2 linked regions of the Archangium primigenium genome follow. The protein of the gene in region 2 interacts with the protein of the main gene of each other region in a pairwise test. Links are inferred from orthologs where the notes say so. Each region holds a gene or a part of one and is shown on either strand. Other genes may lie near its edges.

The links. Proteins that work in one complex are often made in the same cells at the same time.
Region 1: the proteins of I3V78_RS03790 (region 2) and topA interact in binary tests that used the Escherichia coli proteins (3 or more experiments, as listed by UniProt). The link is inferred for Archangium primigenium from one-to-one orthologs.

Annotation. Positions count from the first base shown.
Region 1 is NZ_JADWYI010000001.1:4,195,683-4,199,280, reverse strand. What follows is about bases 1-3,162. They hold topA (type I DNA topoisomerase), read right to left. Parts: upstream 2,841-3,162; coding sequence 201-2,840; downstream 1-200. Other genes in these bases: I3V78_RS17395 (DNA-processing protein DprA), read right to left, coding at 2,849-3,162; I3V78_RS17405 (TraR/DksA family transcriptional regulator), read left to right, coding at 1-145. Outside these bases: more of I3V78_RS17395, read right to left, coding at 3,163-3,598. UniProt on the Escherichia coli protein: Releases the supercoiling and torsional tension of DNA, which is introduced during the DNA replication and transcription, by transiently cleaving and rejoining one strand of the DNA duplex.
Region 2 is NZ_JADWYI010000001.1:887,006-891,516, forward strand. The notes cover bases 862-3,656. They hold I3V78_RS03790 (YigZ family protein), read right to left. Parts: upstream 2,680-3,656; coding sequence 2,044-2,679; downstream 862-2,043. Other genes in these bases: I3V78_RS03785 (SDR family NAD(P)-dependent oxidoreductase), read left to right, coding at 1,056-2,039; I3V78_RS03795 (OsmC family protein), read left to right, coding at 2,823-3,230; I3V78_RS03800 (Uma2 family endonuclease), read left to right, coding at 3,312-3,656. Outside these bases: I3V78_RS03780 (phytoene desaturase family protein), read right to left, coding at 1-838; more of I3V78_RS03800, read left to right, coding at 3,657-3,914; I3V78_RS03805 (hypothetical protein), read left to right, coding at 4,055-4,489.

The sequences.
Region 1 (3,598 bases), 3.3 Mb from region 2 along the record:
GTTCGGCGAGTGCGTGGACTGCGGGGGGGAGATCTCCATCGAGCGGCTGGAGGCCCTGCCCTTCGCCATCCGCTGCGAGGAGGACGCCACCACCCACGAGCTGGAGCAGCGCGGGGGCCACCAGCAGTCCATCCCCACGCTCTAGCGGGACCCCAGCCCCGGACACGGCCGGGGGAGCCCGAGGGCTCCCCCGGACGGCCTCACGCCGCCGTGGAGGCGTCGGGCGAGGGGTTCGGGGACGCGGCGGCCGCCGCGGCGACGGCCTCCGGATCCTGCACCTGCCGGCGGTAGTCGCACTCCTTGTTGGGACAGGCCACGAAGGGGCCGTCCCGCTTGGAGAACTTCTGCAGCAGGTAGGGCGACTGGCACTGCGGACAGGCCTCGGCGAGCGGCCGATCCCACGCGGCGAACTTGCAGTCCGGGTAGCGGTTGCACCCGAAGAAGATCTTCCCGAAGCGGCTGCGGCGCTCGGTGAGGTAGCCCTGCTTGCAGTCCGGGCACGACACGCCGATGGAGATGGGCTTGGACGTCTTGCACTCGGGGTAGCCCGAGCACGCGAGGAACTTGCCGAAGCGGCCGCGCTTGACGACCATGTTCTTGCCGCAGTTGGCGCACAGCTCGTCCGTGGTCTCCTCCTCCACGATGACGATCTTCCCCTCCACGTCGCGCTTGAAGTCCTTGGTGTTCTTGCAGTCGGGGTAGTTGGAGCAGGCCAGGAAGTGGCCCATCTTCCCCCACTTGATCACCATGATGTGGCCGCACTTCTCGCACGCCACGTCGGTCTTCACTTCCTCGCGCTTGACGTCGCGCATCTCCGTCTCGGCCTTCTCGAGCGTCTCCTTGAAGGGCTCGTAGAAGTCCTTGAGCACGGCCTTCCAGTTGGCCTCGCCCTCGGAGATCTGGTCCAGCTTCTCCTCCATGTTGGCCGTGAACGTCACGTCCAGCTCCTGGGGGAAGTGCTTGACGAGCAGATCGTTGCAGATGAGGCCCAGGTCCGTGGGACGGAAGCGGCCCTCGATCTTCTCCGCGTACTTCTTGTCCTGGATGGTGGAGAGGATGGCGGCGTAGGTGGACGGACGGCCGATGCCCCGCTCCTCCAGCTCCTTGACCAGGGTGGCCTCGGAGAAGCGCGGCGGGGGCTGGGTGAAGTGCTGCTCGTCCACGAGCTTCTGCAGGCCGAGCGTGTCGCCGTCGTTGAGCACGGGCAGGTCGCCCGTGGCGTCCTCGGCCGTCTCGTCGCCCGCGGCGCGCGCCTTCTCCTGGGCGGCCTCCTCCTCGGGGGTGAGGCTGGCGCCGTAGATGGCCAGGTAGCCGGGGAACTTGAGCGTGGAGCCCGAGGCGCGGAAGGTGGCCCGGCCCGCGGTGATGTCCGCGCTCGTCTGATCGTACACGGCGGGCTTGGTCTGGCACGCCACGAAGCGGTTCCAGATGAGCTCGTAGAGGCGGAACATGTCCGCGGCCATGTCGTCGTTCATCGCGTCGAACGCCGCCTTGACCTTGGCGGGCGGGTAGTCGAGCGACGTGGGGCGGATGGCCTCGTGCGCGTCCTGGGCGCCCTTCTTGGTGCGGTACACCACGGGCGCCTCGGGCAGGTAGTCCTGCCCGTACGTCTGCTGGATGAAGTCGCGCACGCCCGCCACGGCCTGGTCGGACAGACGGGTGGAGTCCGTACGCATGTACGTGATGAGCGCCGTCTGGCCCTCCTCGCCGAGCAGCACGCCTTCATAGAGCCGCTGGGCGAGCGCCATGGTCTTCTTGGCGGTGAAGTGCAGGCGGTTGGCGGCCTCCTGCTGGAGCTTGGAGGTGATGAAGGGGGCGGGCGCGTTGCGGCGCCGCTCGCGCTTGTCCACCTTGCTCACGGTGAAGGGCGCGCCCTTGACCTCCTCCACGAGGCCGCGCGTGGTGGCCGCGTCCTTGAGCTCCACCTTCTTGCCGTCCACGCGTGACAGCTTCGCCTTGAAGGGCGGCGGTCCCGAGGGCCCCTCGAGCACGGCGTCCAGCGTCCAGTACTCCTGGGGCACGAAGGCCTTGATCTCGCTCTCGCGCTCGCAGATGAGGCGCACGGCCACCGACTGCACGCGGCCGGCGGACAGGCCCCGGCGCACCTTCTTCCAGAGGATGGGCGAGATCTGGTAGCCCACGAGCCGGTCGAGGATGCGCCGCGTCTGCTGCGAGTCGTAGTTGTCCTGACTCAGCTGGCGCGGGTTGGCGATGGCCTCCTGGATGGCCGGCTTGGTGATCTCGTTGAACATCACCCGGTAGGAGTCCGGGTGGCGCAGCTGCTGGTTGATGTGCCAGGCGATGGCCTCGCCCTCGCGATCCGGGTCCGTGGCGAGGAAGACCTTGTCCACGCCCTGGGCGGCCTTCTTGAGCTCGCCGAGCACCTTCTCCTTGCCCTTGATGACCTCGTACTGGGGCTCGAACTCCTTCTCCAGGTCCACGCCCATCTTGCTCTTGGGCAGGTCCAGGATGTGGCCCACGGACGCCTTCACCGTGTAGCCCGAGCCCAGGTACTTCTTGATCGTCTTGGCCTTGGCGGGCGACTCGACGACCACGAGGTAGTGCGGACCCTTGCCGCGCCGGGCCGGCGTGTCCTCGCCCTCCCCCTCTTCCTCCGCGGAGGCCTCCACCGTGGCCAGCTCGCCCTTCTTGCCCTTGCCCTTGCCCCGCGCGGCCGTCTTCTTGGCCGCCGCCTTCTTGGCGGACGCCTTCTTCGCGGTGGTCTTCTTGGCGGTGGTCTTCTTGCGCGCCGCCGGCTTCTTGGCTGCCTTCCCGGAGGTCGCCGTCTCCTCGACCTCCTGCTCGCCCGCCGTGGCGGTCTTCTTCGTGCGCGTCGCCATGATTTTCCTCAAACCCTCTCGAACAACCTGCCAGGGTGCTGGACGATGAATCCCGACAATTCCAGTTCCACCAGGGCGCTGGTGAGCGCCGCGGGGGACAGCCGGCTGTCGGCCAGCACCTCATCGAATGACCTGGGAACCCGCTTCAACACCTCGTAGGTTCCCCTCGCTTCCCCGGAGAGGTCCTCCCACGACCCCTCTCCTGGCGGCACCGCCCGCTGGGGATCCACCCCCACGGTGCGCCAGACTTCCTCAACGCCGAGGCAGGCCCGGGCGTGGCCATCGCGGATGAGTGCGTTGCACCCCGCCGCCCCCTCGTTCATGACATCCCCCGGCAGCGCCAGGACGGGCCTGCCGCTCGCCCGCCCCGCCTGGGCCGTATACAGACTGCCGGAGCCCACTCCCGCCCGCAGGACCAGGATCGCGTCCGACGCGCCAGCGATGAGCCGGTTGCGGCGGGGAAAAGTCGTCGTGCTCGCCCGGACGCCGGGCGGCAACTCACTGAAGAACACCCCACCCCGCGTCAGCACGTGCGGCCACAGCTTCGCCTGGGCGGGATCCAACGCGTCCAGCGCCGAGCCCAGGAAGGCCCACGTTTCCCCACCCGCGTCCATGGCGCCCCAGTGGCAGGCCCGGTCCACGCCGGCCGCCGCGCCGGACACCACCCCCACCCCGCCCTCGGCGACCTGGCGGGCGAACGTCCGCGCGAAGGGAAGGAAGCCCTGGTCCGGATGGCGGCTGCCCACCATGGCCACGCG
Region 2 (4,511 bases):
CGAGCTTCTCCACGTACGCGGGGGGCAGCCGGTGGCCCGCGAGCTTCACGAGCTGCTCGGGCGACACGTCGAGCAGCACGGCGCGCGCGCGGGGCAGGGCGTCCACGTTCTCCACGCGCTCGCCCGTCACCACCTCGCCGCCGAGCACGCCGAGGTAGCCCACCAGCGCGTCCACGAGCTTCTGCGTGCCGCCGCGCGGAAACGGCCAGCCCACGGCGTGGCCCGAGGCGAGCAGGAGGATGCCGAAGGCGGAGGTGAGGGGGCGCTCGAGCGCGGAGAAGGAGTGGGCGGCGCCGCCGGCGAAGAGCGCGCGGGCCTGGGGCCCCCGGAAGGCCCCGAGCGCTTGGCCGTGGGCGGAGCGCAGGGCGCGCAGGCCGAAGCGCGCCAGGCGCAGGGGCCGGCGCGGGAAGTGGAAGGGGTCGCCGAGCTGGGCCATCACGTCGTCGAAGGCGCGCACCATGGGGCGCATCCAGCGCACGTAGCGCCGGGCGTCCGGGCCGAGGCTCCGGGCGGTGGCCTCCAGGTCGCGCTCCAGCACGGCGGCGGTGCCATCCTCCAACGGGTGGGCGAGCGGGGCCTCCGGGTGCACCCACTCCAGGCCGTGGTCGCCCAGGGGCAACTGGCGCAGGAAGGGCGAGGCGACGGCGAGCGGGTGCACGGCGGAGCAGACGTCGTGGATGAAGCCGGGCAGGGTGAGCGCGGCCGAGCGCGCGCCGCCGCCGGGGGTGGGGGCCGCCTCCAGCACGCGCACCGAGCGGCCCGCCCGGGCCAGGGTCACCGCCGCGGCGAGCCCATTGGGCCCGGCGCCCACCACCACCGCATCGAGGACCGCGCTCATGGCGCGCGAGCTTGAACCGACCTCACGAGTCACGGGCACGCCTGCCTCTGTGATGCGTTCACCACCGGACGTCCGAGGTTGTCTGGCGTGGGGGCACCCGGGCGGGCGGGCGAGGCGCGCGGGGGGCTTGCCTGCCGGGGAGGGGAATCGGCCCCATCCTGTCCGGAAGGACCAGGATTGCCGCGGGGCGCGGCCCGGCGAGGGGAGGGGTCAGGACATGAAACGCCAGGATTTGAAGGGACAGGTCGCGATCGTGACGGGGGCGTCGAGCGGGGTGGGGTGGCAGACCGCGCGGCGGCTCGCGGAGGCGGGCATGAAGCTGTGCGTGACGGCGCGCACGGTGGAGGCGTTGGAGTGGCTGGCCAATGAGATCCGCCAGCGGGGCGGCGAGTGTCTGGTGGTGCCCGGCGACGTGACGGTGCAGGAGGACGTGGAGCGCGTGGTGGCCGAGTGCGTGGCGCGCTTTGGCCGCGTGGACATGCTGGTGAACAACGCGGGCGTGCAGTCTTATGGCGCGTTCGACGCGCTGCCCTGGGAGCACATCACCCGCATCCTGGACGTCAACTGCCTGGGCTTCATGCGCTTCGCCCGCGCGGTGATGCCGCACTTCCGCCGCCAGGGCTCGGGCCACGTGCTCAACGTGCAGTCCATGCTGTCCAAGGGCGCCGCGCCGCTCCTGTCCGCGTACACCGCGAGCAAGCACGCCACGCTCGGCTGGGCCAAGTCGCTGCAACTGGAGCTGTCGGGCACGGGCATCTCCGTGTCCAACATCCTGGTGCCCTCGGTGGACACCAACATGTTCGCCCACGCGCCCACGCTCTTGTCCCGCGCGCCGCAGCCGGTGCCGCCCACGTATGACGTGGACGTGGTGGCGCGCTCCATCGTCGCCGCCGCGCGACGGCCGGGAAAGACGCGCGTGCCGGTGTTCCTCCAGGGCTGGCTCATCCTCGCCATGGACACCCTGGCGCCGTGGGCGGGTGACTGGGTGCTGGGCCGCTTCGGCGTGCGCATGCAGCAGCGCGAGACGTCCGTGCACCGCCCCGAGGGCAACCTGTTCAAGCCCATGGCGGGCACCTTCGGCCCTCGGGGACCCGTGCCCCCCACGCCCGGCTGGCTGCGCTACTCGGCCACCGCGGGCCTGGCGGTGCTCGCGGGCGGCGTGGTGCTCGGCATGGCGGGGCTCTCGCGCGCGGTGCGCTGAGCCCTCAGGCCTCGGGCTCCTCGCGCACCTCGACGAGCACGTCGCCGAGCGTCACGTCGAGCAGCGCCTGGTGGAAGTCCGGCAGCCGGTGCTCGGGCAGGAGCACCTGGTAGCCCACGGTGGCGGCGTACGTCTCCGCCACCAGCTCCGCCTCGTGCGCGGGCAGCAGCCGGCGCACGCCGTCCACGCTCGTGTACTCCAGCTCGATGGCCACGCGCACCCGGCGCACCCGCTCCACCGTGGGCAGCGACTCGAGCGCCTGCTGCACAGAGCCCGTGTACGCGCGCACCAGGCCCCCCTTGCCCAGCAGCGTGCCGCCGAAGTACCGGGTGACCACCACCGCCACCTCGCCCACGCCCCCGTGCAGGAGCGCGGTGAGCATGGGGCGGCCCGCGGTGCCGTGGGGCTCGCCGTCGTCGCTCATGCCCACCTGGGCGGTGGAGCCGGGCGGGCCCACCGAGAAGGCCCAGCAGTTGTGCGTGGCATCGGGGAACTCCGCGCGCACGCGGGCGATGAAGGCGCGGGCCTCCTCCACCGTGGGCGCCGGGGCGGCCGTGGTGAGGAAGCGGCTCTTCTGGATCTCCTGCTCCACCCGGTGGACACGCGCGGGGACGCGGTAGCGTCTGGCTTCCTCTCCCATGGCGCCGTCCACTCTAGCGGGGCGCCCGTGCACGCGCCGGACTGTTCCACCCGCGCGACAGTGTGTGCCAGGCCCTTCGGCTAATCCTCCTCGCCCGTCCTGGCTAACGTGCGCCTCCGTCCCCACGGCCCCAGGAGCCCGCCATGCCTTCCGTCACCGCCACCACCGAGCAGCCCCGCGCCTTCCGCCAGGTCCTCCACGTGGGCGCCCACGTGCTCCACGCCGACGTGTCCGCCGAAGCGGGCGGCGAGGGCTCGGCGCCCGATCCCCATGACTACTTCGACGCCTCGCTCGCGGCGTGCAAGGCGCTCACGGCCACGTGGTACGCGCGCAAGGCGGGCCTGGCCCTGGAGCGGGTGGAGACGCACGTCACGCGCGACGCGTCCCGGGAGCGCGAGGGCCACTACACGCTCCGGGTGGCGCTCACCTTCCACGGCGCGCTGAGCCCCGAGGAGCGGCGGCGGTTGCACGACGTGGCCGCCCGCTGCCCGCTGCACAAGCTGATGACGTCGGCGACGGTGGAGATCGTGACCGAGCCCCTGGCGGAGTGAGCCCCACCCTACCGGAAATGTCAGCCCCCGCGATAGGATGGGAGCGGTCGGGCGCGGGGCCCGGCGCAACGGTGGGGTGACATGGGCAAGGTGAAGTTTCCGGCGACGTACGAGGACCTCGAGGCGCTGCCGGTCGGGTGGGTGGGCGAGCTCATCGACGACGCGCTGTGGGCGTTTCCCCGGCCGGCGAAGTGGAACGCCTGGTCGGCGTCGGCGCTCGGGGTCCGGCTGGGCGCCGCGTTCGGCGAGGGCCAGGGCGGGCGGGGCGGGTGGTGGGTGCTGGACGAGCCGGAGCTGCACCTGGGCGCGCAGGTGCTGGTGCCGGACCTGGCGGCGTGGCGGTGCGAGCGGGTGCCGGACCTGTTCGCGCGCGATGCGCCCGCCTTCGACGTGGCACCCGATTGGGTGTGCGAGGTGCTGTCCCCGTCCACGGCGGCGTTGGATCGCGGGCGCAAGCTGGCGCTCTACCACCAGCAGGGCGTGGGGCATGCGTGGCTGGTGGACCCGCGGGCCCGGACGGTGGAGGTGTTCCGCCGGGAGCCGCCGGGCTGGCGGACGGTGGGCCGGCATGGCGGGGACGAGGTGATCCACGCGGAGCCCTTCGGCGCCGAGCCCCTGCCCTTGGTGCGGCTCTGGGCGCCGCCCCGGCCCGTGGCGCCTGGTGACAGCAGTCACCAGGGCTAGACGCGAGTCACCAGGGCGCCGCCGGTCCGGAGGGAGTGAGCCAAGGAAATTCAAGGGGTTGGAACCCCTCGGGCGGCGCGGAGGGCTGGCATGCGCCGTGCTTTATGTCCCCGTGTCGTCCCTTCCCGAGGAACCGCCCCATGGTCCGCGCCGCCGCCGTCTCGCTCCCGATGAACACCGCCCGCGCCGCCCAGGCGCAGCGCGCGGTGGCGGCGCCCCGGACCCAGACGGCCGCCCCGGCGCAGGCCAAGGGCCGGGTGGGACAGAAGGACAGCTTCGGCGCCGCGGCGGCGCACGGCGGCGAGCGCCTGGGCCAGCTGCTGCACTTCCCCGAGCAGGACCTGGTGGGCGCGGGCTCGGGCGGCGCGGGCCAGGCGGAGTGGAGCGAGGAGCAGGTGGCCTCGCAGGCGCGGGACACGCTGGCCCAGCTGCTCCAGGGCGAGGGCATGTCGGCCGACGACGCGCGCGACTTCATGGCGGCCCTGAGCAGCTCGCTGGACGGCGACACGAGCGAGGTGCTCGGCGAGGCGCTGGTGGACCTGTCCCAGGACACGGCGGAGGCCTCGCTCTTCTGAGCCGGACCGCCGGACCCTGTAC